DNA from 3 places in the Sporosarcina sp. resist genome. Region 3 is predicted to be linked to each of the others. Evidence: riboswitches for the same ligand, from Rfam matches in the RefSeq annotation. Region 3 holds a riboswitch; each other region holds the start of a gene.

Region 1 (7,143 bases), 410 kb from region 3:
TAGTTTTTTTAGCCATGAAGATCAATGATTATTTTTGCGATAGATAAACCTAGTCCGCCACGGTATTCACCTAAAAAAAGTACCTAAGTAACATCCAAAGATGCAACCAGGGTACTTTACTTTTAACTATTCTATCGTATTATTGTTCGCCGCTCAATTTAACAAGAATCTTCGCTTGCGTTTTGTCATTCGTTAACGCATCAAAACCTTTTTCAACAAGCTCTTCAAGCTCAATACGGCTCGTAATAATTTCTTTAGGGTTAATTTCGCCAGAATCCATCATATCAATTGTTTTCTGGAATACTGCAGGCTCATAAGCTAGTGTTGATGTAATTTTAATACCGGAAGCCGTTAAATCCATTGGTGAGAAGGAAACTGGTTTCGGGAATATAGATACAATAACAACCGTCCCCCTCGTTTTTGTGATTTTAATTGCCTGGTTCAACGTAATTTCTACGCCAGCTACCTCGAACGAGACATCAAAGCCTTCAGGTTCAATCTCTTTTCCAACTTCCAAAGGATTCACTTTACCTGAGTTGAACACATGTGTAGCTCCTACTGCCAACGCCTTTTCCAAGCGCTCTTCAGACAAGTCAAATACAACAATTTTGTTAGCACCCTGTGCTTTTGCAGCAATGATTGTCAATAATCCAATCGGGCCAGCACCAAATACAGCAACCGTTTGACCAGCTTGCAATCCGCCTTCTTTCACGGCCTGTACAGTAACTGCCATCGGTTCTACAAGTGCGCCTTCTTCAAGAGATAAACCTTTCGGAAGTGCATAAACGTTTTTCTCAGATACGACTGCAAAGTCTGCAAATCCACCGTCAGAACCTAGTCCAACAAACGTGAAGCCATCATATATATCATACTCAGACGATTTAGTGCCATATGTAATCAACGGATTGATAACGACACGATCCCCTGCTTTAAAGCGTGTCACATCAGAACCAACTTCCTCAACAATACCTGAAAACTCATGCCCTAACGTTAGTGGCGCTTCCTGGTTTGTCAATGGATCCGGACCATTTCCTGGAATTAATACTGGGCCTTCATGGTATTCATGCAAGTCACTGCCGCAAATACCAGTCCATGCCACTCGTATTTTTACATCATTTGCAAGAACTTCTTTCACTTCACGCTCTTCAACACGAATATCATTGGCTTTATACCATACTGCTGCTCTCATTGATAATTCATCTCCTTAAGTTGTTTGCATAGTTATCATACACCTAATTAAACAATTCATTAAACGATAGACTTATAATACGCGGATTGTATTATAAGAATTGTGTGCGCAACTGTTTCCAAACCCCTCTTCTAATCCCTTCCATCACCTATTTATGTTATCATTAACGTTGTTCAAAAAAAGAGGTTCGAAAACTCCCTCTCTAAAAAACTAAGGAGATGTTTTATAGTGAAAAATGAAAAAGCGGTTGTCGTCTTTAGCGGCGGCCAAGATAGTACGACATGCCTGTTTTGGGCATTGAAAAATTTCCGTGAAGTTGCTACGGTGACGTTTGACTATGGTCAGCGCCATTCGGAGGAAATCGAGTGTGCTAGAAAAATTGCAGATGAGCTTGGGGTATCGTTTAAAGTACTGGATATGAATTTGATCAACCAACTGTCAGCAAATGCCTTGACGCGAGATGATATTGAAGTGAATGAAGTAGAAGGTGAATTGCCGTCGACTTTCGTTCCAGGCAGGAATCATTTATTCCTGTCATTTGCCGCGGTCTATGCAGATGCGATTGGTGCTCGGCACTTAATTACGGGTGTCAGTGAAACGGATTTTAGCGGTTATCCTGATTGCCGTGACAATTTTATAAAATCGTTGAATGTGACACTGAATTTAGCTATGGACGGGCGGTTTGTCATCCATACGCCTTTGATGTGGCTCGATAAGTCCGAAGTTTGGGCTTTGTCTGACGAACTTGGTGCGTTCGACTTTGTGCAGAACAAGACACTTACTTGCTACAACGGAGTTCCGAGTACAGGCTGCGGGAAATGTCCTGCCTGTGTGTTACGGAATGACGGTCTCGCTACCTATTTATCTAAAAAGTCTGTAGGTGTCTCTGAATGATGCAGCAATTTTATCCGCAAGTTCAGCATTCATATCGTTTTGAATTAAACAAAGACATGCATTTTTCTGCGGCACATTTCATTCCAAGCGAAGATGCTGGAAAATGCCAAGTAATGCACGGTCATACGTATTACTTAAACATAACAATTGGAGGAAATGAACTGGATTCAATCGGTTTCCTGATTGATTTCAAGGAACTCAAAAACCTCATTCATGATAAATACGATCATTCTGTGTTGAATGATCATCCTGAATTTAAGAACAATTTCCCGACGACCGAGAAATTGGCAGAACAGGTTTGCAAATCAATCCAGGAAGTTCTTCTAACTAGAAACAACAAGCCTGTCTGCCTTCAAGTCATAGTCCGAGAAACGCCGACTAGCTATGTCATCTATCGTCCTGAACAGGAGGTAGTCCTATGAAGATTCCTGTTATGGAAGTATTCGGTCCGACTATTCAAGGCGAAGGAATGGTCATGGGGTTAAAGACGATGTTTGTTCGAACAGCTGGATGTGATTATTCTTGTTCTTGGTGCGATTCCAGTTTTACTTGGGACGGTTCGGGAAAAAGCACTTCGAAACAGCCGGCAGAAATCATAGATGAACTTAAAGCAATAGGCGGACAGTCATTTTCACATGTCACAATTTCAGGTGGGAACCCTGCCCTTCATAAAGGAATTGGGGAACTTGTCGATTTGTGCCACGAACAAGGTTGGAAGGTCGCAGTTGAAACGCAAGCTTCTTTTTGGCAGGATTGGTTATTGAAAATTGATGACATCACGCTTTCCCCAAAACCACCAAGTTCAGGGATGGTGACGGATTTCAGTAAACTGGATACGTTCATGGAGAAACTGATTGAAACGACTGCTACTTTGAAAGTCGTCATTTTCGATGAAAAGGATTTCAAGTTTTCGGAAGAGGTCCATCTGCGATATCCGGCGTTTCCTTTCTTTCTACAGACAGGAAATGACGATACGACGACAACTGACGATGCACTTCTCGTTTCGACATTGTTACAACGATATGAGTGGTTAATTGATTTAACAGTCCACTCCCCTATAATGAATGATGCCAAAGTGTTGCCACAATTGCATACTCTGCTATGGGGGAATAAACGCGGCGTCTGATAAGACTTATTCATTTCTCTGTGATCAGTATTGCATCTCTATTTTTGACATATAAAGATGATTTAATAAAGAACCAAGCGTCGGAATTGTTCTAATCCGACACTTGGTTCTTTTACTTGTGAAATTCACTATAAATCGATGAAGGCAGTTTTCTAAATTGATCGGTTTGTAAAGGCAATAAACCTAATAAAAGGTCCTCTTTTGTTCCCTTCCAATCTTCCATTCTCCCCATTGAAATCACTTCAACTATTACTTTTACAACAGATTGAGCCGACACGTTGTCATTTTCCACATCTAAATTTCCTCACTATTAGCCACAATATTAACGAAAAGATCCCAACATTAAAATGGTTACCAAATTTGCGATATGTTAAAATTCTATGATAAAATAAAATCATTCAAAGAAGAAACTATAAGAGCATGCTCTTATAATCAAATATTTGAAGTGAAAGTAGACCGTTAACACGTATAATCATTACCAATAAAGTTAATCTTCAATCAGAGGGGGGTTCTTCATCCCCCACTGATTGTTTAAAGAACTTAGGCTAAGTGCGCCACGTCCTGTGGCAAAGCCTAAGTAACCAACAGGGAGGAATGAACTGCAATTCCTCCTCGTTGGCCCTAACCATTCGGGCTTTTACGGGCATTTGATCCCCCACTTATTCTTCTTGTGTCCTTTAAGACTTGAAGTGGGGGTCTTACTGCCCGTTAATGCGGGATAAAACGTACTCGTTCTGAAAATTAGATAGTTTAAGGGGTCGTTTGAAGATGATAACGGAGAATAAAGAACAAACTATATTTGATCACGCTGGAAATAAAATAAAAACAGACAGAGAAATTGATATAATCACTAGATTCGAAGAGCCATTGATAGTAATTTTAGGTAATGTTTTAAGTAACGAAGAATGTGATGAACTAATCAAATTGTCAAAGGACAAAATGCAACGTTCAAAAATTGGGAAGACTCGTGAAATAGATGAACTGAGAACAAGTAGTAGTATGTTTTTTCAAGAAAGTGAAAGTGAAAACGAAACTGTTGCTAGAGTCGAAAAGAGAATTGCGACTATCATGAATATTCCTATTGAACACGGAGAGGGAATTCAAATCCTTAAGTATACTCCTGGTCAAGAGTATAAAGCTCATTATGATTTTTTTTCATCAACAAGTAAAGTAGCAAACAATAATAGAATTAGTACGCTCATTATGTACTTAAATGATGTAGAACAAGGCGGAGAAACTTTTTTCCCTAAACTGAATCTCTCAGTAACCCCACACAAGGGTATGGCAGTTTATTTCGAGTATTTCTATAGTGATGATGATTTAAACAAGTTAACTTTACATGGTGGAGCACCAGTTATAGCCGGAGAAAAGTGGGTCGCAACGCAATGGATGAGAAAACAAAAATTAAGATAAAAAGCGCTCAATATGAGTGCTTTTTATTTTGTTAAATTCCATCAAAATTGTAAAAAAAGCAGGAATGATAATAGAAAAAAGAAAGGAGTAGATAAGGGACATTGTACTTAATTTACGAAAAACGGAAACTGTTGCATCTCAATAATTGCGGGTATACTTAGCATAAGGGAGTCTAAAAGAAACGGAGGTCAATGAGATGAAGAGGAAAATTAGTAAATCAGAGTACCGTATCCTTGAGAAGGAATTCCTCTTTTTGGAACAAACAGGACAATTGGAAACAAATCAGGCACGCAAACTTCTAGCAGAATATTTGCCTACTGAGCGACTAAGTTTTGTACGGGTATTGCTAGTCATCGGAGCGATTTTAATCGGCGTTGGCATTCTTAGCTTCATCGCAGGTAATTGGCAAGAAATACCGAAACTTGCGAAGTTCTTACTATTATTCCTTGGGACAGCCGGCTTTTATGCAGGTGGTCATAAGATGGAAGATATTTACCCGAAAACTTCACGAAGTCTCTATTATATTGGTGTATTTGTGTTTGGCGCCGGGATTTTTCTAATTGGTCAAATGTTTAATCTGGGTGAAGGTGTTTATACAGATTTCTTCATGTGGGGCCTCGGTATTTTACCACTCGCCTATCACTTGAAAGACAAACTCATTTTTGCGTCTGCTAGCTTATTCTTCATCATTTACGGTTTCAAAGTGTTGAATGGAACGGTTGAATTACCTTATCTGCTTCTACTAATTATTCCGCTACTATTTTGGATGAATGAAAGACGGATGGGTCATTCCAAAGTTTTATTTATTTCCAATGTCATTTTGACTTTACTATTTTCATTCAATTTATTCATTTATTTTGATCTGCATGAAGTACTAATTTTATGTACATTCTTTGCACTTGGATTGTTTCTTGCCTTCTATCCATTTGGCCGATACCAGTTGCCATCCGAATGGCTTGGTTCAGTAGTCTATGGAATGGCGGGGCTGTTTCTGACTTTCCCAAGTACATGGGGGGATTTTATACCGGCAAACAATACAGGAATAGCAGCGATTATTTTCACAATCATTTTTTCAATAATACTGTTGTACTTCTTGAAGATTGGCAGTTTGCCAGCGGTTCTTATTGTGTGCACATTGATCTTCCGCTTCTACGCCGATTTGTCATATAATTTTATGCCAAAATCGTTATTCTTTATCGTTGGAGGCTTGATTTTAATCGGTTTTGGTTTTTGGTTCGAGAAAACTCGGAGAGGAACGGTGATTGCACATGAACATGATGAAAAATAAGGGTATTGGTTTCATTGTTGCACTAACTGTCCCCCTTCTCCTATTAATCGGCCTGACAGTCAAACCATTATGGACATTGACATACGGAGATGATATAGCATTGCTGACAGTGCCAGTAGATCCAAGAGATTTACTGTACGGTGATTATGTCACACTCCGTTATGAAATTGAGGAAGTTCCGAAAAATGAAATTTCGACTGTGATTTTGGACAAACTCAACAAGTCGGTGAATTCCAATGGGTTAACTGTTTACGGAAAACTTGTTAAGCAAGACGATATCTATGTGTTGGATAGTTTATCTGATAAAAAGCCTAGAGGTAGCGTCTATTTAACCGGGAAACTGAGCAGTTATGATTACCAGAATGTTGATGGTGTTAACGTCCATTCCATCGATTTTGGCTTGGAACGCTACTTCGTACCGGAAAACACCGGCAAAGAACTTGAAGATTTATCAGCGAAAGGCCGATTGATGGCGCACTTGAAAGTGAAAAATGGCTATGGGATTTTGCAGGAGATTTCTGCGGTTAAATAATGCATACACGCCTTCTATAAATTCACAATAACAGCACTAAGCACGGAATCAATTCAGATTCCGTACTTAGTGCTTTTTAGCTATTCATTCAAAACCATGTCCTCGTTACCCAATGCATCATTGTATCTACACCGCTTGTTCGGTTAGCCCACAACGTAAATCGGCATTCCACTATATGTTACAAGTACTAGTGTCTCCATTTTCATTGATAATAGCAAAATCATGTTTAAGATTTCTGTACAAAAGTTATTCAGTGAAAGGATGCTACTCATAAATGGAAAAGGATTCATCTGTTACCCAAGTTCGGATATTCCCCAAATTTAATACAGATCTACTTGGTAAATGCACAAGGTGAAAGTAGACGCAGAATGATCGTGTTACGAATGTACATACAGATTGAACCACATCTGTTGATTAACTACATTCTTACATAAAGCACTTGTAAGAAATGCATAAAAGTCTACATTTTCGCTTGAACATTTCTTGCTCGCTTTGGACGAAACGATCACAACACCTTTACCGCGTGTCTATATTGTTCAAGTAAAAAATGCAGCTATTTTTCAAGAAAGGTTGCAAGTGTAACTGCCTTACATTCGAAAAAGATATGCTATAAAGAAGGAGTAAGCAGTCATTTACTGATTAACTTTGGCCAATCAACACATGTAATATTGAACTGATGGATTGCAATATTTACTGAGTGA
Region 2 (7,143 bases), 2.1 Mb from region 3:
CCTTCTTAATTGATCGAGTTTTATTTTCAATTCCCTACGATTTTCTTTATTGATTTTTCTCAGGTCTGTTTAATAATTGGCTTACAGTACTTGACGTAATTCGTAACCTTGTCGTTAGCTCACTTGTTTTACAGATGCCTATTTTCAATCACATCTTGGTATTCGGAATCTGATTGCAATCCATCTCTTCTACGTTTAATAATCTCTTTCATATTGTTAGATAACCTAGAATCCATTACAACACCTTCTTTCGTTCCGATTAACAGTTAATTAGTATTAACCATAAATACAACTTAACATAATGTCAATAATTGTTATTAATATAAACTAAAAATCTGTATACAAAAAAGCCCGAAATGCATGTAGCATCCCGGGCAATAAATTTCTTATATAAAACGCACAACTTCATCTAAAGGCAAGCGGGAAGACCCGTATGCCGGGGCAGCGGCCTTTCCTAAGGCAATCAGTACAATTGGGAATTGATCACTAGGAAGGTCGAATCTCTCAGCAAATTTCACTTTATCAAAGCCACCTATTGTTGAAGTATCATAGCCTTTTTCTTTGGCAATCAACAGCAATTGCATAGAAACTAGCCCTGCATCGAAAGAAGCGATATTCATTCTTGCCTCTCTTGGAATAGTTGGATAGACCGCATTCGTACTGGCAATCGTACGATCTTTAATCGACTCATCCATATGACCTTCTGCAACATTTTGTGTATAGATTTGCTCCACCTTTTTATACGCATCGATATTACCTAAGACAGCGATAACGGCAGATGAATCCCCCACCTGGACTTGATTGTTAGCAATTACTTGCAGTTCTTTCTTCACCTCGGGGTCTTGGATAACTATAAAACTCCAAGATTGCAGGTTACTAGATGAAGGAGCTATTGTTGCCAGCTTCAGCATTTCTGCAATTTCCTCTTTTGCGATTGTAGCGTTCGGATCGAACACTCTTACCGATTTTCTGTCCTTCATTACACTATATAAATGTGAGTTCAATGTTGTAGTCATTGTATTGCCTCCCTTTCTAAAACTTACTAATAGTAAGTACCTGCATTCAACTTACCATTAGTAAGTTTGTTATGTCAACCCTAACGATACATGTTAAGATAGATGAAAGATAAAGCAGAATGGAGGTTCGACTAGTGAATCAACCGAAAAATTGTGGGAATTCATCACATGTCTGCAACAACTTTCACGATACAATTGAATTTATTGGTAAGAGATGGATGGGGGTAATTATTTATACACTAATGTCCGGACCCAAGCGTTTTCATGAAATCACTGAAGGTATTCCAGGGATATCAGATCGACTTTTAACAGAACGGTTGAATGAATTAATCAAAGAAGGCCTCGTTACAAAAAAACAACTTGAGCCTTCTTCTACTATAGTTGGATATGAGCTAACGGACAGCGGGATGGAATTAAAAGAAGTTATTACTGCCATACGGAACTGGATGGCAAAGCGAACAAACCTTTAGATCAGAAAGGTTAGAGAATTCATTAAACTCCCAAAGAAGAGCTATTTCCCCTAGAGGTTGATAGCTCTTTTCCCTTGCCCTAATTAACCACATTCATCTTTCCTACACTTTTCTCAATCATTTATATCCAGCTATTCCATGGCTGCAACAAGACTTCGAACATCGATATTTATCCTATCCAAATTCTTACTTCTTCATTTTTCACATGTATTGACATGTACGAATCAAAAACACTATGATACACTGGATTGCAGGCTTTTTAACACGTGGTTCGTCAACCATCCCACGCTAAAAAAACTAGGAGGAAATGAATAATGAAAATAAAAACAATGGCCATTAGCGGGATTATCGCCGCTTTATATGTAGCTGTTTCCCTATTAATAGCACCATTAGCATACTCAGCCATCCAATTTAGAATCCCTGAGATGTTCAACCATCTTGTCGTGTTCAATAAAAAGCTCATATTTGGAATTGTGCTTGGTGTATTTGTGACAAACTTATTTTCCCCACTTGGTATGTATGACTTATTTTTTGGGGTAAGCCAATCAATCCTAGCCCTTTCAATTACGATTTTCTCTGCTAAATTCATATCTGGAATATTCAAGCGAATGGTCTTCAACACGCTTGTTTTCACCTTTACAATGTTCATCATTGCTTTCGAGTTGAATCTAGCATTAGAACTGCCTTTCCTACTTACCTGGTTAACAGTCGCAATAGGTGAATTCGTCGTTATGGCTATCGGGATTCCGATTATGATGATTTTAAATAAACGTTTGAAATTCGAAAAACTTATTTAACATAACCCATCCCCTCCATTTCACTGTTAGCGATTGAAATAGAGGGATTTTTTAAGGAGATGGATCGATGTACATAACAATCCAAGAAACCGCTGAACATCTAGGTATGCCTGTCGAACAAGTAGAAAAGTACGTGCGGGAAGGTCGCATCCGTTCCGTCCATGATGGTGAAAAATTCCTTATTAACAAAGATCAGTTTGGACTCTATTTAGAACAGCTCGAAATGTTAAAACACCAAATCGATGAATGGCGGAACGAACCTATTCCACCCGATCGTGACATTAAAGATGAAGATTGAAAAACAAAGATGAAGATTGAAAAACCGGTTGAAAATCTACGGATTTTCAGCCGGTTTTGTTTTATTTAAGATAGGGTATCGTTCCGTTAAAGGTATGGAAATCGCTATAAGAGAAAATACTAAATACATCGATTGGTTGCTTTCAATATGCTTTGCTAGTATAGTAAGAAGCTGTTTCCAAATTACCAGCTCCACGAGGGGGAATTATGAAGAAAATTTCAAATGTCTTTTACATCACAATTGGTCTGATTATTTTGACCGTCGGATATGGCGCGTTTGCACCTGAAAGTTTTGAGGCTGTTACAACGAATGTCCGAAACTTTGTTGCGTCGTCTTTCGGTTGGTACTATATGCTGCTCATGTCATTTATGTTAGCGCTCAGTTTCTTTTTCATCGTCAGTCCATACGGAAAAATCCGGCTTGGAAAAGATACGGACCGTCCGCAGTTTTCAACAGTTACATGGGTTGCCATGCTGTTTTCCGCCGGGATGGGTATCGGCCTAGTCTTTTATGGTGCCGCTGAACCATTATCACACTTTGCAATCAGTCCTGCTTCGGAAGATCCAAATACGGATGCTGCTTTCAAAGAAGCCTTACGTCAATCTTTCTTTCACTGGGGGATTCACATATGGGCCATGTACGGAGTCATTGCGCTATCTTTAGCCTTCTTCCAGTTCCGCAAAGGGGAACCGGGATTAATTTCAGCAACATTGAAGCCGATATTCGGTGAAAAAATGGTTGGACCATGGGGTACTCTCGTCGATGTACTCGCCGTTTTCGCAACAGCATTCGGCGTTGCTACATCACTCGGCTTCGGCGCTGTTCAAATTAATGCAGGCCTAAACTACTTATTTGGTGTTGAGATCAATATCTTTTCACAATTTGTCATCATCGCAATCGTCACGGTCCTGTTCGTTGCATCTGCATGGTCAGGATTAAGTAAGGGCATAAAATATTTATCGAATACAAATTTAGTCCTTGCTCTTGCACTGCTTGGATTTATCGTCGTTCTTGGACCGACATTACTCATTTTCAATATGTTCACTGATTCATTTGGCGGCTACTTTTCAAACCTTGTCCAAATGAGTTTCGGTACAGCACCATTGGACTCTACCGACCGGAAATGGCTTGACGACTGGACAATATTCTACTGGGCATGGTGGATTTCATGGGCACCGTTTGTCAGTATGTTCATTGCCCGTGTTTCAAAAGGCCGTACAATCAGGGAGTTCATGATTGGCGTACTTGCTGCACCTACTTTGCTGGTTACATTCTGGTTCTCAGCGTTTGGAACGACAGCGATTGATATCCAGAAAAAAGGGCTTGTCGACTTGACGCAATCCAGTACAGAACTGACGATTTTCGAAATGTTCAATGTTATGCCAATGTCGTTCATGATATCAGTCTTCGCAATTTTATTGATTGTATCGTTCTTCGTTACTTCAGCCGATTCAGCAACATTTGTCCTTGGCATGCAGTCAACGAATGGTTCGTTGACACCGCCGAATAATGTGAAGCTCATTTGGGGCGTTATCCAATCGACAATTGCGCTCATTTTGCTATCTGTCAACGGCCTCACCGCTTTGCAAAACACGATCATCATCGCTGCATTGCCCTTCTCTTTCGTCATGCTGCTCATGGTTGTCGCGTTGCTCAAAGCGTTGAAAGCCGAATTAAAGTTGATGAAATTAAAATAATAACTAGAAAAAGCGATTCCATAAATGGAATCGCTTTTTCTTAACTATTAACAAGAACCTTTTCACGTTTTCCAATCATTTGAAGGAAGTCTCCGACCATTGCGCTTGCCGTTGGGTACATACCTGCACCCGGACCGACAAGTGTTAAGGCACCGAGATAGTCAGTTTCAACGATGATTGCGTTGTCCACACCTTCGACACCATATAGCGAATGATGAGTTCCGATAAGTACCGGGCCAACACTTCCGTGCAATGTCCCCTTTTCGTCAATCAAAATATCAGCGACATGCCGATAACGAAGCTTAACCTTAGATGCATCCGCCACATCTTCAATAGTAATCTTGTCGATTCCAACAACCGAAACGTCTTGCCAATTTGGTTGCGTACCGAATGCAAGTGCACTCAAAATCATCAGTTTCCGAAAGGCATCTTTGCCACTTATATCGTCCGTCGGATCCGCTTCCGCATAGCCAAGCGTCTGTGCTTCGTGAAGCGCGGCTTTAAATGGAATTCCCTCTTCCCGCATCTTCGTTAAGATGAAGTTGGAAGTGCCATTCAAAATACCTCTAATTCGTAACACCCGGTCTGTCGGTAACAAGTTTGTCACCGTACGGATAATCGGTATGCCACCCGCCGTCGTTGCTTCATACCCAACGTAAACTCCACGGAACTCCGCATGTTTTAGTAACGCCGGACCATGTTTCGCAAACATGGTCTTATTCGCAGTTATTATATGAAAACCTTTTTCTATTGCATCCGAAAGAAACGTATAAGCGGGTTCTTCTCCAACAATCGCCTCAAATATGAGGTCAATGTCCGGATTTAACAGGATTTCTTGAATGTCATCCGTTATCTTCGTTCCAGGTGTCGCTAGACGTTCTTTCTCCTTATCCCGGACCAAAATGGAAACAATGTCGATTGTACAGCCCATTTCCCGCTTAATCTCTTCTTTCCTTTCATTCAAAATCCTATAAATCCCTTCACCTACAGTGCCGAAGCCAAGTAGAGCGACTTTGATTGACGCCATAACGCCACCTCCATGGACTGTTTGATGATGAGTCCCCATTTTTCAAATTCCGTTAAAAAACTTTCATAGCCATGTTTTGTATTGACCAAACAATATATAGAGTTGGGAATCATATAGGCGAACGTTCGAATTTCATCCGTCGGAAACATCGGATCGTGTGTAAACGCAAACGCCACCACTTTTGCAGATATCAGGCAGGAAGCTAGTTCAACGCCTCCTCGACCACGGCCGATGTCATGCGTATTCATGGCACGGATTAAGGGGTAGAAGCTCTCCATGTCATTTCTGCTATTCCCAAAAGGAGATTCCATGTTCCCAATTTTAGTTAATTGTGGTGTCACCGCCATCGGGAAAAGAATATCCATACCCTCGGGATACATAATGCCCCATTCCAGTACACGCATGCCACCGAGCGAACCCCCGATGACCGCCCTTAATCGATTGACACCTAATACCGTCAGCGCTCTCCGTTCTGCATGCACCATATCTCGAATCGTTACTTCTGGAAATAAATTTCTATACAGCTCGCCTGTGTCCGGATTTACAGTTAACGGTCCTGTTGATCCGTCACTTCCGCCAAGTGCGTTAAAAGAGATAACGGATAATTCATTTGTATCGATACTTTTTCCTTTGCCGACAAGACCGCTCCACCAACCCGGATAGTCATCCGTTCCAACTGTCACGTGACTTCCTGTCAAGGCATGACAAACAAGTACATGGGGTGCATCCAACCTGCCCGTTCTTTCATAGGCAAGCTGTACATTTACCAAGACGACTCCTGATTCCAATACCAGATGCCCGATTTCCACTATCCCCGTCTCCACGATTGTCACGCCCTTTCTTGTCACCAAAAAATTATACTGTTACTGGTACCGCTAGTTCGATTGCTTGTGCAAGGTCTGCAATAATATCTTCCGCGGATTCAAGGCCCACCGATAGTCTAATCAATTCTTCAGTCACACCTGATTTTTTCAAGTCCTCAGGCCCAAGCTGCTGATGCGTCGTTGAAGCTGGATGGATAATTAGTGATTTTGCATCCCCAACATTCGCAACATGCGACCAGATTTTGACGTTATCAATCACGTTCCGGCCTGCATCCCGTCCACCTTTAATACCAAATACAATAATGGAACCGAAGCCGTTTTTCAAGTACTTTTTCGCAAGGTCATAAGATGGGTGATCTTCGTTGCCTGTATATGTTACCCATTCGACAGATGGATGTTTTTTCAAGAACTCCGCTACTTTAACGGCATTTTCATTATGTCTTGTCACACGCAAATGCAGTGTTTCAAGTCCTTGGAGGAAATTAAATGCACTATCTGGATCTAAGCAAGGTCCGAAGTCACGCAATAGTTGAACGCGTAGTTTAGTCGCAAATGCCGCCGCTGCTGTATCAATTCCGTAACGGAGACCATGATATGACGCATCAGGCTCTGTGAAGCCAGGAAACCTCCCTTGCGTCCAGTCAAATGTACCCGCATCAACAGCAACTCCACCGATCGTGGTACCGTGTCCGCCAATCCATTTTGTAGCGGAATGGATGACAACATCCGCACCAAATTCGATAGGATTCGAACCATATGGCGAAGCAAATGTACTATCAATAAGAAGCGGTAGACCGTTTTCATGCGCAATGTCCGCAACCGCTTCAATATCGAGTACATGAAGACTCGGGTTACCGATTGTTTCTGCGAATATTGCTTTTGTTTTATCTGTAATTGCTGCACGGAAGTTTTCAGGATCTGTTGCATCGACAAACTTTACATTGATACCGTAGCGCGGAAGTGTAGCGGCGAATAAATTATAAGTACCGCCATATAAGTTGCTTGCTGCGACAA
Region 3 (7,143 bases):
TAGAAAAGCGGCAGAGAAGAAAGTAACAACACCAAAGGGAAAGAAAGTACCTCAAAATCAGGAAAAAGATCTTTTGCTATTTATTTTGGAGTATAGTCGTGAACTGGAAGAATGGCAACGTGATATATTAACGATGATGCGAGAGGAAATGCTCTACTTTTGGCCACAGCTTGAAACGAAAATTATGAATGAGGGCTGGGCATCTTTTTGGCATCAACGTATTTTGAGGGAAATGGATTTAACCTCAGATGAAACAATCGAATTTGCTACATTGAATGCGAATGTTATCCAGCCTTCGAAAACCTCGATTAATCCCTATTATCTAGGATTGAAAATTTACGAGGATATTGAAAAGAGATACAATAATCCGACGGAGAAATTGAGAAGGTTAGGGGTCCAGCCTAACACGGGTATAGAAAAAATCTTTGAAGTGAGAGAAATTGAATCGGATATATCCTTTATCCGCAACTATGTCACCAAAGAGTTAGTTCAACAGGAAGATTTATATCTCTTTGAAAAAAAGGGCGGCAACTATCAAATTACTACTAAAGATTATGAAAATGTAAGAAATCAACTAGTATCCATGCGTGTAAACGGTGGTTTTCCATATATCGTAGTTGAAAATGGAGATTACTTGCGCAACGGAGAACTGTATTTGGTGCATAAATACGAGGGGACCGAGCTGGATCTTAAGTATTTAGAAAGTGTGCTTCCTTATATTTATCAATTATGGGGACGGATTGTACATCTAGAAACGTATGTAGAGAATTTGCAAGTCGTCTATTCATATGATCGGAACAAGGTATATCGACGGTATGTTTAAGTGATAACCAATAGTTAGAAGTAGTACTATCCCGCGATCGGATTTTCGGTTGTGGGTTTTTTTCTCGTCCAGATTCCGATGGGGTAAAGGTTCATGGACTGGGAGATACATTCGTTAATGGTGCTTATGTGGAAATTGAAGTGGCAAAAGGTAAAACATCAATGAAAACGAAATTCATATAATGGCGAACGGACTTTCATTTCAATACGCCGCATAATCTGTTATTCTTAAAGTAAAGCTTAAGACGGGAGAGTGAATGAAATGGCTGGACCAGCACTTAAGAAACTACACTCCCACCGCGCAATTCATGAAGGCGGACTTTCAGGGGCAGTTAGTAAGACAGAGGGCATGATGGAATTTCTTCAACAGGGTGATCTTGCGTTGGCGAACCAGGCGGCTGATGATTTAATTGAATACTGGAAGACACGTGTTATCAGTCACGCGGATGCCGAAGAACAAGGGTTTTACGGAGAAGTTGCCGAACGGAATCCTGATCTGAAGGACACTGTTGTTCAATTGACACGAGACCATGATTTGCTACGGATTATCGTGAAGGATATTGAACAACTGCGTGAGGACGAAAATCTGAGTCCTGCTGTACTTCATAGGTTTCATGCATTAATCGTCGTCAATGAAATACATAGCCGCGATGAAGAACGCATGCTTTTTGAAAACTAATACTACTTTAAGCGCCATTAACCGGTGCTTTTTTCTTTGATATATAGTTAGGAGATGGTCCAAATCGAAAAAGCTTTATCAATATTGACAACATATTTTGGGTATCCTTCTTTTAGGACAGGTCAGGAGCAAGTTATCCGGGGCGTTATGAGCTATCAGGATACACTTTGCGTTATGCCAACGGGGGGCGGGAAGTCTGTCTGTTACCAAGTGCCCGCACTCGTGATGGATGGCACCGTTCTTGTTATTTCACCACTTATTTCACTGATGAAAGACCAAGTCGATGCACTCCACCAAGTAGGGATTCCCGCAGCGTACATCAATAGTTCACTTTCATCAGAGGAATACTTTGAAACAATGGAGAGAGCCGTGTTGGGCGAGTATCAGCTTCTTTACGTCGCCCCTGAACGTCTTGACTCACCGTCTTTCAAAAATCAGTTGCGGCGGATGACAATTCCGATGGTCGCTATTGACGAAGCACATTGTATTTCGCAATGGGGTCACGATTTCCGTCCAAGTTACCGCAATATAAGCAGTATTGTTTCTCTATTTGATAAAAAGCCGGTTCTCCTTGCACTAACAGCTACTGCCACACCAGCTGTCCGGGAAGATATTTGCCGTCAGCTTGGAATTAGTGAAAATAATACGGTTATGACAGGATTTGAGCGGGCAAACCTCACTTTTTCGGTCGTCAAAGGGCAAGACCGTGAAAAATTTGTAAAAGAATACGTCCGTAAAAATGAAGGAGAAGCGGGCATTATTTACGCTGCTACACGAAAAGCGGTTGATCATGTGCACGACATTCTTCAAAAAAGTGGAGTGTCTGTTGCGAAATATCATGCTGGACTTGGAGATATTGAACGTCAGTCTGGACAAGACCGTTTTTTGAATGATGAGGCGTCAGTCATGGTTGCGACAAATGCATTCGGCATGGGAATTGATAAATCCAATATCCGCTATGTTATTCATTACCAGATGCCGAAAAATATGGAGAGCTATTATCAGGAGGCAGGGCGTGCAGGACGTGATGGGCTTGACAGTGCTTGTACTGTGCTATTTTCATCACAGGATGTACAAACCCAGCGTTTCTTGATTGATCAATCACAAGACCCAAGCAGAATTCCGGCAGAGCTTGAAAAATTGCAGTCAATGATTGACTATTGCCATACAGAAACATGCCTTCAGAAATTCATTATTTTGTATTTCGGAGAGACAGATGTGAAGGACTGCGGTCGCTGTGCAAATTGTACCGACACACGTGAAAGTACGGATGTGACTGAAGACGTTCAAAAAGTATTGTCATGTGTCATTCGAATGGGACAACGGTTTGGCAAGGCGATGATTGCACAAGTATTAACAGGATCTCGGAACAAGAAGGTGATTGAATTCGGTTTCGATAAATTAACGACATACGGTTTAATGAAAGGGCGTAGCGCAAAAGATATATCTGATTTCATCGAGTTCATCATTTCAGAAAGTTATCTTGGCGTGGAGAATGGGCAGTTTCCAACCATTTACGTCAGTGAACAAGGGAAAGATGTGCTGACAGGTAAAGTGACAGTCAATCGAAAAGTGACTGTTATTACAATGCAAGTTGCGAATGATGATCCACTATTCGACCAGCTTCGTGCACTACGTATGAAACTGGCTCAAGAAGCGGGTGTACCGCCGTTCGTCGTCTTTTCAGATAAAACGTTGCGTGATATGGCGGCAAGAATGCCTGTTACAAATGATGATTTCCTCGAAGTAAATGGTGTTGGTCTTGCGAAATTGGAAAGATACGGGGAAGCATTCATGGAAGAAATCAAGACTTTTCAAATGCAAAACGCATAAAAACCATCCGGACAATGAACAGTCCGGATGGTTTTTTGTTATCAAATTATCTATTATCAACTTTTTCCGGATACATATCGTGATTCATCATCCGGTGTTCCGCCATTTGTACATATTTTGTTTCGGGTTTGCCATAGTTGCAATAAGGATCGATTGACAAGCCGCCACGCGGCGTAAATTTCCCCCATACTTCGATATAACGCGGTTCAATTAGTTTGATTATGTCATTCATAATAATATTGACGCAGTCTTCATGAAAGTCGCCATGATTTCGGAAACTGAATAGATATAATTTGAGTGCTTTACTCTCCACAAGTTTTTTATCCGGCACAAAACTGATATACATCGTCGCGAAATCGGGTTGCCCTGTCATCGGACAAAGTGATGTAAACTCCGGACAGTTGAATTTAACAAAGTAATCGCGATCCACATGCATATTGTCGACAGCCTCTAAAACATCGGGGTTGTACTCGTACACGTATTTCGTGTTTTGATTGCCGAGCAAAGTTAAGTCGGTCAATGTTGCTTCATCTCTTCCAGCCAATTAAAAAAACCTCCCGTATATTTTGTCAGGGAGGTCCATAGGCGCCGGGAAAACGGCCATATCGAATGCACATGGCGTAAATTCCGTCATCCATAGTTTTTTATAGAGGGTCGCTATGAACCTCTCCCGAACAGGGTATTCATTTCGTATCTGACATTATAGGACGTGCGATGATTTGTCAATAGATCCTTTTTTCTTCAAGCCAATCAAGGCATATAAAGCGACAGCGAGGAGGATGAATCCTGTCAGCATGAAAGCGCCTCGGTACTCCAAGTCCAAGAATCCAATCAAGCTTGAACCTGCAACGACACCAATCGAGAAGAACGCGTAAAAGTAACCATATGCTTTCCCGCGAAATTCAGGAGATGAAGAATCGATTAGCAGCGAGTTGATGGATGGGAAGAGGAAAGCGAATCCAGCCCCATAAATACACATTGCAATATATAAGTAATTCAATTCCTCAACTTGACTCAGGAACAGCATACTTAATCCCATAAGTGTTATTCCGAATGCAAGTGTCACAACTGGCCGTACACGGTCAAAAACTCGATTGATGGGCAATAAGAAGATGAGAATAGCGACGACGCCAAATGTGCTTAGTAACAACCCCGTTGTTTTGGTATCAAATCCAAGTGATTCAACTTTTAGCGGCAACACAAGGGCAAGTACACCTTGTGAGAACATTAAGAAGAATGCTCCCGCGAATGCTCTGACCATCCCCGGATGTTGGAAAAGATATCTGACACGGAAACTGTCAGCTCCTTTTGAAGGCTGTTTTCGTACATATGTAAACGATCGGAGAACAAAGAATGCAAGTATTGCCAGTAGCATCATGATGCTGCCGTTGACCGCCATAATGAAAGGTGTACTTGTTTTAGCTGCCACAATACCACCATAAGCTGGACCGATAATCGCTGCCAATCCAACGAATGCACCTGAAATTGCAACACTTTTACCTCGTTTAGATTCTTCTGCACGATTTGCCAGGAAAGTGAACGCAGCTGGTACAATTAGCCCTTCCATAAAACCATGGACAAAGCGGACACCGAGCAATGACATTGGTCCATCAACAAACGCGTAGAGGAAGAGAGAGAGTGCCGAAGCAAATAGTCCAAGTACGAGTATGAAAAAAGGTCCTCTTTTGTCAGTCATGAAACCGGAAATGACATTCCCGATAGTATTTGAAAATGAATACATACCAACTGCAAGTCCAACTAAAAATGGTGTAGCACCAAGAGATAATGCAAATGGGCTCATGACAGGCAGTTGCGAAAATAAATCAAAAAACGAGAAGAAAACGATGAGGTAAACAAAACCACGCATAATGAAGCCTCTTTTCAATTAATAGATAACATCCTACCCTATACTTTAGCATTATTTGGACCTAAGGGGAAAAGGAGAGATTGTGAACAAAACATATTCTTTAGCAATTAATGAAAGATAACGATAAGATTAATGAAATATATGAATGGGTAAAGGGGGAAACGGTGAGTGGGCTTTTTTACAAACTTATTTAAAAAACAAGATGATAGCGAAATTGTAAATGAAATTGAAAAGCGATATATTTTCGTTCAACTAGACTTGGAACATTATTCCGAACCGTTTTTTGCGAGGGATTTAGTAAACATGCCCTCTCCCGATTTGAAACAACCTGAATATAGGGGCGTTCACAAATCATTTGCTGCAGGGTTGTCATTAATCCCGCATCTTAAAGCAGATACTTCTATCGAATTGTTCATTCTAACGGATTATTTCGATGTGGAGGAAATCATCAAAGCGGGTATTGCTGTGAAACATGTGCAATCTTCTGTTGATAGGATAATGATGGAAGCAATTATTTGGAAGCGTAACGGTCAGGTGGAAACAATTCCATTTTTGCTGAATCTCCGTCTTGAAGACGAGAGCTCCCGATTGGCTGCAGCATTAATCAGTGTTCAAAAAGAGATACCATTCTATTTTGGGCAGATTGTGAATGAAGTGTTCACAATAGAAAAGCAACTGCTTGTGAACATGCCCGAAGTGGTCCAAGAAGATATGCAAAACACTTTCGCAGAGCTGTATAGTGATGAACCCAGGAAATTCGGACCTTTTGTCGGCCTAGAAAGCGTATCAAATCGAGAAATGACGACTGGAGGATGGGTCATGCATTTTAATAATGAGAAGCTGAAGGAAGAGGAATCAGACTTGTCTTTGATGAAAATTAAAATTCTAAGCTCAGCTTTTGATAAAATTAGTCGTCTAGGTGTCAAAGGTCGGTTTACAGGATGGATTGCAGAAAATGTGGCAGATTCAATCGGAACGGGTTCATACGGTGAGACGACGACGCTTATCTTTACATCATCGGAACCGATGCATGGTAATGAAAAATTGCATAGTGAAATTATGAAATATATGAAGTCGTTAAAAGGGTTTATTCGCGAGGAAGGCGGCTATCCCTTAAAATACGAGGGCCTTCCTGTGCTAAGACAAAATGGCGGTGGCTATGGGTTTGTTGCCATTGATGAAGTTTTTTTTACGAAAGCGGACGAGTTATATAGAAAAATGACCAATAAAGAGATAAACTTATACTATAAATTGCTGAAATTGAATGCAACAGATTGAAAGGGGAAATACGACGATGACAATTAGAGTCGGAATTGCAGGTTACGGAAATTTGGGACGCGGTGTTGAGTCTGCAATCAATCAGAATAAAGATATGGAACTGGTTGGTGTGTTTACAAGGAGAAATCCAGAAGATGTGAAATTACTGAATGGCAATGTATCCGTACATATGATGGATGACATTCATAAATTTACTGATGCAATCGATGTACTCATCCTTTGCGGCGGATCGAAAAATGATTTACCAGAGCAAGGCCCGGCCCTATCAGCTTTATTCAACACGGTGGATAGCTTTGATACACATGCGAAAATTCCAGGTTACTTTGAAGCGGTAGATGCATCGGCTAAACCTAACGGTAAGATTGCCATCATTTCAGTCGGCTGGGATCCAGGTTTGTTCTCCATTAATCGTCTTTATGGCGAAGCGGTCTTATCAGAAGGTGCGACTTACACGTTCTGGGGCAAAGGATTGAGTCAGGGACATTCCGATGCGCTTAGAAGAATTGAAGGCGTAAAAGGTGCTGTCCAATATACAATTCCTGTTCCGGACGCTGTTGACAAAGTGCGTAGCGGTTCATTACCAGAATTGACTACGCGTGAGAAGCATACCCGCGAATGTTATGTAGTCTTAGCAGATGGCGTTGACGGCAACAAAGTGAAAGAA

Evidence for each region. Region 3 has a riboswitch for preQ1 ahead of queF (preQ(1) synthase). Riboswitches for the same ligand answer to the same signal wherever they lie in the genome.
Region 1: another riboswitch for preQ1. It lies ahead of queC (7-cyano-7-deazaguanine synthase QueC); the one in region 3 lies ahead of queF (preQ(1) synthase).
Region 2: another riboswitch for preQ1. It lies ahead of H7992_RS22870 (QueT transporter family protein); the one in region 3 lies ahead of queF (preQ(1) synthase).

What each region holds. Positions count from the first base shown of each region.
Region 1 is NZ_CP060287.1:2,215,961-2,223,103, reverse strand. Features, by position in the region: gene H7992_RS10980 (2,3-butanediol dehydrogenase) at 140-1,189, opposite strand; PreQ1 riboswitch class I at 1,366-1,409, shown strand; gene queC (7-cyano-7-deazaguanine synthase QueC) at 1,418-2,083, shown strand; gene queD (6-carboxytetrahydropterin synthase QueD) at 2,080-2,505, shown strand; gene queE (7-carboxy-7-deazaguanine synthase QueE) at 2,502-3,209, shown strand; gene H7992_RS10960 (hypothetical protein) at 3,322-3,501, opposite strand; gene H7992_RS10955 (2OG-Fe(II) oxygenase) at 3,978-4,622, shown strand; gene H7992_RS10950 (DUF2157 domain-containing protein) at 4,819-5,910, shown strand; gene H7992_RS10945 (GDYXXLXY domain-containing protein) at 5,891-6,442, shown strand.
Region 2 is NZ_CP060287.1:4,761,606-4,768,748, forward strand. Features, by position in the region: gene H7992_RS22860 (nitroreductase family protein) at 387-1,016, opposite strand; gene H7992_RS22865 (winged helix-turn-helix transcriptional regulator) at 1,151-1,486, shown strand; PreQ1 riboswitch class I at 1,747-1,793, shown strand; gene H7992_RS22870 (QueT transporter family protein) at 1,801-2,283, shown strand; gene H7992_RS22875 (excisionase family DNA-binding protein) at 2,351-2,581, shown strand; gene H7992_RS22880 (BCCT family transporter) at 2,788-4,278, shown strand; gene H7992_RS22885 (homoserine dehydrogenase) at 4,319-5,305, opposite strand; gene H7992_RS22890 (homoserine O-acetyltransferase family protein) at 5,263-6,129, opposite strand; gene H7992_RS22895 (O-acetylhomoserine aminocarboxypropyltransferase/cysteine synthase family protein) at 6,161-7,143, opposite strand, start outside.
Region 3 is NZ_CP060287.1:1,804,348-1,811,490, forward strand. Features, by position in the region: gene H7992_RS09030 (SpoVR family protein) at 1-823, shown strand, start outside; gene H7992_RS09035 (hemerythrin domain-containing protein) at 1,085-1,501, shown strand; gene recQ (DNA helicase RecQ) at 1,556-3,334, shown strand; gene queF (preQ(1) synthase) at 3,381-3,878, opposite strand; PreQ1 riboswitch class I at 3,965-4,008, opposite strand; gene H7992_RS09050 (MFS transporter) at 4,035-5,201, opposite strand; gene H7992_RS09055 (hypothetical protein) at 5,370-6,479, shown strand; gene H7992_RS09060 (diaminopimelate dehydrogenase) at 6,496-7,143, shown strand, end outside.